2 regions of the Anaerotruncus sp. genome follow, and region 2 is predicted to be linked to the other one. Evidence: predicted binding sites of a transcription regulator. Region 2 holds the regulator's gene; the other holds the start of a gene.
What was found. Region 2 encodes NrdR, which represses ribonucleotide reductase genes. Its sites were predicted from a motif close to CACNANATNTNGTG; they were not measured.
Positions count from the first base shown of each region.

Region 1: ACZO3G_RS04415 (anaerobic ribonucleoside triphosphate reductase) is a predicted target of NrdR. The motif match lies at 2,580-2,593, and genes of this name have one in related genera.

Region 1 is NZ_DBMDHH010000009.1:66,054-70,441, reverse strand. It holds partial or broken gene nrdD (anaerobic ribonucleoside-triphosphate reductase) at 1-17, opposite strand, end outside; gene ACZO3G_RS04415 (anaerobic ribonucleoside triphosphate reductase) at 98-2,416, opposite strand; gene ACZO3G_RS04410 (peptide ABC transporter substrate-binding protein) at 2,739-4,349, shown strand.
Region 2 is NZ_DBMDHH010000003.1:80,504-84,891, forward strand. It holds gene secF (protein translocase subunit SecF) at 1-524, shown strand, start outside; gene ACZO3G_RS01850 (sugar phosphate isomerase/epimerase family protein) at 645-1,433, shown strand; gene nrdR (transcriptional regulator NrdR) at 1,525-1,995, shown strand; gene ACZO3G_RS01860 (DUF4363 family protein) at 2,056-2,436, opposite strand; gene ACZO3G_RS01865 (DUF421 domain-containing protein) at 2,433-3,143, opposite strand; gene ACZO3G_RS01870 (spore germination protein) at 3,266-4,388, shown strand, end outside.

The sequences.
Region 1 (4,388 bases), on a different contig from region 2:
ATGCGTTCGAACCCGACGCCCTTGCCGACCATTTCCACGCCGTCCTGATTGATCTGTACCATAAAAAATGCCTCCTCATTTAATCGTTCTAAATTGTTCAGAAGGAAAGCGGATTCGCGCTGCGCTCGCTCTCCTCAAAGGGGTCCCCGCAGTAGCCGCAGTTGGCGGCGCTCTCCTGCCAGCAGCCGAGCTCCCGCAGCTTCTGGACGCTCACGGCCTCCCCCTCGCGCCTGCCGCAGCGGGGGCAGACCTCGTCGATGATGCCGGTGTAGCCGCAGACGGGGTCGCGGTCGACCGGGTGGTTGATCGAGCCGTAGCCGATGCCGCACTCCTTCATGTAGCGCACCACCTGCTCAAACGCGTCGAGGTTTTTCAGCGGGTCGCCGTCCAGCTCGATGTAGGAGATGTGCCCCGCGTTGGTCAGCGCGTGGTAGGGCGCCTCGAGGCGGATCTTCTCGCTGGCGGAGATGTTGTAGTAGACGGGGATGTGGAAGGAGTTGGTGTAGAACTCGTGGTCGGTGATCCCTTCGAGCTCCCCGAACTGCTTGCGGTCCATCCGCACGAACCGCCCCGAAAGCCCCTCGGCCGGGGTGGCGAGCAGGGTGTAGTTGAAGCCGGTGGCGCGGGTCGCGTCGTCCATGCGGCGGCGCATGTGCCCGATGATCTCCAGCCCGAGGTTCTGCGCGTACTCGCTCTCCCCGTGGTGCTGGCCGATCAGCGCCTTGAGCGTCTCCGCCAGCCCGATGAAGCCCATCGACAGGGTGCCGTGTTTGAGCACCTCGCGCACCTCGTCATCGGGACCGAGCTTGTCCGAATCGATCCACACCCCCTGCCCCATCAGGAAGGGGTAGTTGCGGACCTTCTTTTTCGCCTGGATTTCAAACCGCTCCATGAGCTGGTCGATCACGAGGTCGATCTTGCGGTCGAGCTCCTCAAAGAACCAGTCGACGTCCCCCTTCGCGCGGATGGCGATGCGCGGCAGGTTCACCGAGGTGAAGCTCAGGTTGCCGCGGCCGTTGACAATCTCGCGGGTGGGGTCGTAGTGGTTTCCGATCACGCGGGTGCGGCAGCCCATGTAGGCGATCTCCGTCTCGGGGTGGCCGGGCTTGTAGTACTGGAGGTTGTAGGGCGCGTCGATGAAGGAAAAGTTGGGGAAGAGCCGCTTGGCCGACACGCGGCAGGCGAGCTTGAAGAGGTCGTAGTTGGGTTCGCCGTCGTTAAAGTTGATCCCCTCCTTCACCTTGAAGATGTGGATGGGGAAGATGGGGGTCTCGCCGTTGCCGAGCCCCGCCTCGGTGGCGCGCAGCACGCATTCGACCACAAGGCGGCCCTCCGGCGAGGTGTCGGTGCCGTAGTTGATCGACGAGAAGGGGATCTGCGCGCCCGCGCGGGAATGCATCGTGTTGAGGTTGTGGACGAACGCCTCCATCGCCTGGTAGGTGGCGCGGCGGGTCTCCTTGACCGCCTCCCGGCGGGCGAACTGCTGGAGCTTTTCCGCCGTCTCCCCGTCGGTGTATTCGTGCAGCAGCTCGGCCTCCTGGTCTCGGTAGCCGTTGTCGTCCGCAAAGACGGGGCCGATTCCCCGCGCGTCGAAAATCCCGTCGCGGATCGCCTTGGCGATCCCCTCCGCGTCGTCGATGCCGCAGAAGAGCTCGAGCCCCTTGGCGAGGTTGCGGGTGTAGAGCTTGCGGTAGGTCTTCGCCACACCCTTGGCCATTCCGTAGTCGAAGTTGGGGATGCTCTGTCCGCCGTGCTGGTCGTTCTGGTTGGACTGGATGGCGATGCAGGCGAGGGCCGCGTAGCTCGAGATGTCGTTGGGCTCCCGCAGAAAGCCGTGCCCGGTGCAGAAGCCGCCGGTGAAGAGCTTGTCGATGTCGATCTGGCAGCAGGTGGTCGTCAGCGTCAGGAAATCGAGGTCGTGGATGTGGATGTCCCCCGCCAGATGCGCCTTCGAGTGCTCGGGCCGCAGCACGAACATGTGGTAGAACTGCTTGGCCCCCTCGGAGCCGTATTTGAGCATCGTGCCCATCGCGGTGTCGCCGTCGATGTTGGCGTTCTCCCGCTTGATGTCGTTCTCGTCCGCCGACTTGTAGGTGAGCTCCTCATAGGTCTTCATGAGGCGGGTGTTCATATCGCGCACGCGGGTGCGCTGCGCGCGGTAGAGGATGAACTCCTTGGCGGTGCGGGCGTGGCCGTTGTCCACGAGCGTGCGCTCCACCGCGTCCTGGATCTCCTCGACCGTGGGGCTCTGGTTCCCGGCCTCCTCGAGGGAGGCGGCCACCTGCTCCGCCAGCGCGCGGGCCATCTCGTAATCGCTGCCGCCCAGCGCCTGCGCCGCCTTGAAGATCGCGGCCGCGATCTTGTCGAGGTCGAACAGGACGCACCGGCCGTCGCGCTTTACAATCGTCTGTATCATTCGGGTACCCTCCGTTATCTTGTTGTCCCCATATTTTGTGGTATTTTTCTTTATTTTCCACAAGATATAGTTCCATTTCATCACGCAGTTTCTATTTTAATGGAAAACAGGTTCCCTGTCAATGGTGAAAAACACATTTTTTAGTAGCGGTTTTTTCGTTTGGCACAAGATGTTGTGTTTTTGGCGAATTCTGGGGATTCAGGCCGAACCCCCGCGGCGCAGCAAATCCCGGGCTTTTCCGCACCTTTTGGGTGCGCGCGGGTTTGCAAACCGGCGCGAATTCTGATAGAATTTGACTAAGATTTCAACGGAAGGTGCCGCCATGAGAAAACTGCGCGCAGCCGCTTTGATATTGTCCCTGCTGCTCCTGCTGGGCGGATGCGGGAGCTCCGCCGGCGAGATCATCCGCTACGACGTCCCCACGGGCGTTTCCCTGCTCGACCCCCAGTTCGCGACCGACACGACCGCCCGCATGATCATCTCCAACACCTTTGAGGGGCTCTACCGCCAGCTTCCCGACGGCGAGGTGGTCCCCCGCCTCGCCGAAAGCAGCGAGGTCTCGGACGACGGGCTTGTCTGGACCTTCCGCCTGCGCCGGGACGCCGTGTGGAACGCCTCCAGCAGCCGGTCCGCCTTCCACGAGGCCCCCGTGACCGCACACGACTTCGCCTTCGCGCTCTCCCGCATGTTCGACCCGGCGGCGTTCAGCCCCTTCGCGGGGGAGTTCTCCTCGGTCAAAAACGCCTCGCTCATCCTGAGCGGCGCGGCGCCCCAGTCCTCGCTCGGCGTGCGCGCACTCGACGACTACACGCTGGAGATCACCCTCGTCCGGCAGGACAGCCGCCTGCCCGAGCTGCTCTCCGCGAGCTACGCGATGCCCTGCAGCCGGGAATTCTTCGAGTCGACGCGCGCCCGCTACGGCTTCGACATCGGAAGCCTGCTCTGCAACGGCCCCTTCTATCTCTACAACTGGAACAACGACCGGGTGATCTCCCTGCGCCGCAACAGGCATTACCTCGACGACCAGCCGGTCGTCGCGCGCGGGGTGGACCTCTATACGCCCGGCGCGGCGGACGGCGCCGAACCCGCCGCCCGTTTCCTCGCGGGCGAAACGGACGCCTGCAAGGTCTCCTTCTCCGACCTTCCCGCCGTGGAGGACGCGGGCGGGCAGGTCACCTCCTTTGAGGACACCGTGTGGGTGCTCCTGCTCAACGGACACAAGGAGCCCCTCGCGAACACGAACATCCGCCAGGCGGTCGCCTACAGCGTCAACCGTTCCCTCTTTGAGGGGCGGCTCCCCGGCAACCTGCGCGCTGCCGATACGCTGGTGCCGCCCGCCATCCTCTGGCAGGGGGAGTCCTTCCGGGCGCGGGCCGGGGAAAAGGGGCCGCTCGTCTCGAGCCCCGACCTCGCCAAGCGCTGCTATGTGGCGGGGCTCGAGGACCTCGGGCTCTCCGCCCTGCCGCTGGGGGAGCTGCTCGTCTGCGAGGGCAACAACCAGCGGGCGCTGGCCGGATACGTCCAGCAGGGGCTCCAGCGCTCCCTCGGACTCTTCGCCGGGCTGAACGTCCTGCCGCAGGAGGAGGCCCTCGAACGGGTGCGGGAGGGCGATTTCGACGCGGCCATCGTGCCCCTCTCGGCCGCCTATTCCTCCCCCGACGCGCTGCTCTCCCTCTTCCGGTCCGGCTCGGGGCAGAACTGGGCGGGCTATTCCAACGCCGATTTCGACGCGCTGCTCGATTCGGCCTCCACCCTCAGCGGTGTTGAGCTGTTCGACGCCTACCGTCAGGCGGAGACCCTCCTGCTCGAGGACGGCGCGGTCATCCCCCTCTACTTCGAAACGAGCTACTACGCCTCGGGCAAGGGCGTCACCGGCATCGGGTTTTCGCCCTTTTTGACGGGCGTCTCCTTCCAGTCGGCCGACAGGGAATAGCCCCCGCTTGACAAGAACCCGGCCCTGTGATAGAATACA
Region 2 (4,388 bases):
TGCTCAAATCGGTGGTCGCGGTCGCCGTGGCCTCCATCCTGATGATCGTCTATATCGCTTTCCGGTTCCGCAAGATGAACGGCTGGTCGGCGGGCGTCATCGCGGTGGCTGCGCTCGTCCACGACCTGATCATCGCCTACGGCGCGTTCGTCGTCTGCGGCTTCCCGCTCAACGACAGCTTCATCGCGGTCATGCTGACCATCCTGGGTTACTCGATCAACAACACGATCATCGTCTACGACCGCATCCGTGAGAACCGCAGGCTGCTGCCGGTCAAGACCTCCTACAAGGACCTGGTCAACATTTCGGTCAACCAGTCGATGTCCCGTTCGATCAACACCACTGTTTCGACCGTCATCGCGGTCGGCTGCGTGTGCGTGATGTCGCTCGTCTATAACGTCAGCTCGATCCTGACCTTCTCCTTCCCGCTTCTGGTGGGCATGTTCGCCGGATTCTTCTCCTCGATGTTCATTTCCGGCTCCCTCTGGACGCTCTGGCAGGAGCACAAGCTCGCGAAAAAGTAAGGCTGGGCCATTCTTGGGCCGCCGGCACTGCCGGCGGCCCATCTCCATTTTGACAGCGCGCGGACGGCGCGCATATCATGGAAAAAGTCACTGCCCCGCGGGGCGGAAGGGGGAAGGCCGATGCTGGCCGGAATATCCACCGCGTGTTTCTATCCCGAGCTCACCGAGCGGGGGCTTTCCTATATCGCGGGCCTGGGCGCGCAGGCGGCGGAGGTCTTTTTTAACGCGCCGAGCGAGCTGGACGACGGCTACCTGCGCGAGCTGCGCCGGACGGCGGACGGCGGCGGCACCCGCATCCTCTCGGTGCATCCGTTCACCTCGGGGCTCGAGCCGCTGCTCTTCTTCTCCGACTACCGACGCCGCTTCGCGGACGGGATCGCCTTCTACCAGCGGTACTTCCACGCCGCCAACCTGCTTGGCGCGAAGCTCTTCGTCTTCCACGGCGACCGCAGGAACACCACCCGCTCCCGCCGGTTCTATTTCGACCGGTTCGCGGAGCTCTGCGAGGCGGGGAGGCGGATGGGGGTCACCGTCGCGCAGGAGAACGTCCCGCGCTGCGCGGGCTACTGCCCCGATTTCTTCACCGACATGCGCGCTTATCTCCCCGGCGCGCGGTTCGTCCTCGACATCAAGCAGTGCGTGCGGGCGGGCTATTCGCCCGCCGAGATGGCCGGCGCGATGGGGGAGGGCCTTGTCCATCTGCACGTGAGCGACCACGGGGCGCGCGGCGACTGCCTGCCGCTCGGGGCGGGGGAGCTCGACCTTGCCGCGCTGCTCGGAAGGGTGCGCGGGTACGGCTTCGACGGCGGCGTGATGCTCGAGCTTTACCGCGACAGCTACGGCGGGTATGGGGAGCTCGATGACAGTTATGCACGGATTCTTGCGGCGATCCACGCGGAAAATGGTTAAAATTCCTTGTTTTGCGGGGCATTTTGTGTTATGATACGGGTAATACAGATAGTATAAACAAGCGCCCCAACAGAATGAGGGAGATGGTCCTGTGAAGTGCCCATACTGCGGATATGTCGAAAGCAAAGTCATCGATTCCCGTCCGACCGACGAGTCGGAGCGCATCCGCCGCCGCCGCGAGTGCATCAAGTGCGGGCGGCGGTTCACCACCTATGAGGTCGTCGAGACCACCCCGCTGATCGTCATCAAGAAGGACAAGTCGCGCGAGGAGTTCGACTCGGGCAAGGTGCTCGGCGGCATGGTGCGCGCCTGCGAAAAGCGCCCGGTGCCGCTCGACGTGCTCGAGGAGGCGGTGCGGGACATCGAGATGACGCTGCGCAACTCGCTGGAAAAGGAGGTCCCCTCCTACAAGATCGGCGAGCTCGCCATGGAGAAGCTGCGCGGCATCGACGAGGTCGCCTACGTGCGCTTCGCGTCGGTCTATCGGCAGTTCAAGGACATCGACTCGTTTATGAAGGAGCTCCAGACCCTGCTGAGCTCCCGCGACGGGGACGGAAAATGATTTGAAACGAAAAGAGGGCCCATCCGGATATCCGGATGGGCCCTCTTTTTTGTGCCCGTGCTAAAAGATATTCGGCAGCGTGGGGATCTCCGCGTCGCGGATGTGGGAGATCAGGTGGCGCAGGCGCGCCACCTCCGCCGCGTATTCGGCGGTTTCGCCGTATTTCGCGAGCATGGGCAGGCGCGCCACGATGCCGGTGATCGTGTCGAGCTCGTCGTGGTGGATATAGCGCGTCATGACCGTTTCGTTGCGCTCCCACTGCTCGTGGAACTCGTCGGTGAGCCGCGCGGCCCGCGGCATGTCGTCCCGGTCGATGGCGTCCGCAATGGCGGAGAGGGAGGCCTCCATCTCGTCCGACACGCGCAGCAGGTGCATGAGCGCGGCCGTGCTCGCCGCGAGGATGAGCGCGATGATGACGCAGACTGCAACGACCCGTTTCATGACGCATCCTCCTTCCGGTCCTTGAGCTTGAGCTGTGCTTTGGGCACGATCAGGTAGTCGGCCTGGCGGTTGCAGGTCATCAGGAAGATGTCCTGTGTGGTGTAGCCGTTGTCGGTGATCGTTTTTTCGAGCCACTCATATTTGAGGTTGCAGTAGCCAAGCGCGCTGTCGATCACGACCCCGTCCGCGATGAGCACGACGGGCGGCGCGTCCGCGCCGGGAGGGGCCTGGAGATTGAGCATCCCGGCGGTGGCGGGCTGGGCGGTGAATTTGGGGTAGACCGAGAGGGAGCCGGTCGTTTCGACGATCGCGAACGCCACGTCGCGCACGTCGAAGATATCCTTGCCGCGCAGCTCCTCCATCATGTCGTCGATCGTGAAGCGCAGCTCCTTGAGCTGCTTCTGGTCGATCTTGCCGTCGCGGATGATAACGCGCGGCGTACCCGAGACGATGCGGCGCATCTTTTTATAGCGCAGGGTCATCGCGGAGATGAGAACGTCGAAGGAAACCAGCGTGAGGATGGGGATGATGCCGCCGATCAGCGGCACGTTGCTGTCCTCGATCGCCATTGTCGCGATGTTGGAGACCAGGATGGTGACGACCAGCTCGGAGGGCTGGAGCTGGCCGATCTGACGTTTGCCCATCAGCCGAAGGCTCAGAATGATCAGCGCATAGATGATCAGCACGCGGATGAATACAATATACAAAAGCCATCGAACCTCCATCGATTTTTACTGACTCTTAGTCTGGCCGGAAAGCGAATGGATATTCCCGCCGCTTTGCTGGCAATACTAACGCTGTATCAAACTGTAAAACGGGAGGAATGGGAATGGGTGTCATCCGTTATCTGAAGGGGCTGTTCGCACCGCCGCCCGCCTACGCGCCGCCGCGCCCGGACGAGGGCGCGGACAAAAAGCTGGGGAGCGCGCTGCTCGACAACCTGATCGGGGTGCGCGCGATGTTCACCGACTCCGGGGACCTCATCATCCACGAGGTGCAGGTGTGCGGCGTGCCCTGCGCCGTGCTGATGTGCGAGGGCATGGTGAACACCCAGACCTTTTCGGAGATGTTCGCGGAGCCGCTCACCCGCCTGAGACTCGAAAAGCCCGGCCCCGATTCGGTGCTCGACTGGGTGCGCCACCAGTCTCTGCTCGCGCCCGACCAGAAGGAGATCCACACCTTCGGCGAGCTCTTCCGGTTCATGATGTCCGGCTTTGTCGTGCTGCTCATCGACGGGATCGCAGGCGGTTCGGTCTTCGGCATCCAGGGCTTCTCCGGCCGCTCGGTCGGCGAACCGGCGGGGGAGACCAACGTGCGCGGCTCCCGCGAGGGATTTTCCGAGATGCTGCGGCCCAACATGTCGCTGCTGCGGCGGCGGTTCAAATCCCCCGACCTGATCTTCGAGATGACCGTCTTCGGGGACAAGAGCCGCACCGACTGCACCCTCGTCTACCTGCGCGGCGCGGTGTCGGACGAGCTGCTGCGCGAGGTCAAATACCGCCTCTCCAAGGTGAAGATCGACGTGGTGCTCGAAAGCGGCTACCTTCAGCCCTTCCTCGATTCGAAGCCGCTCTCCCTCTTTTCGGGGGTGGGCGTCACCGAGCGGCCCGACACCCTCTGCGCCAAGGTCGCGGAGGGGCGCGTCGGCCTGCTCGTCGACGGCACTCCCTACGCGCTCATCGTGCCCTATCTCTTTGCCGAAAACTTCCAGAGCCTCGACGACTACTCCCACCGGCCCTATTTCGCCACCTTCATCCGCTGGCTCAAATACGCGGCCTTCGCCCTCTCCATCCTGCTGCCGGGGCTCTATGTCGCGGTCGGCTCCTTCCACCCCGAGCTGCTGCCCGCGACGATCCTGACGAGCCTCGTCGTCAGCGAGGAGACGACCCCCTTCCCGCTGATGTTCGAGGCGCTGGCCGTCTTTTTCATCTATGAGATCGTGCGGGAGGCGG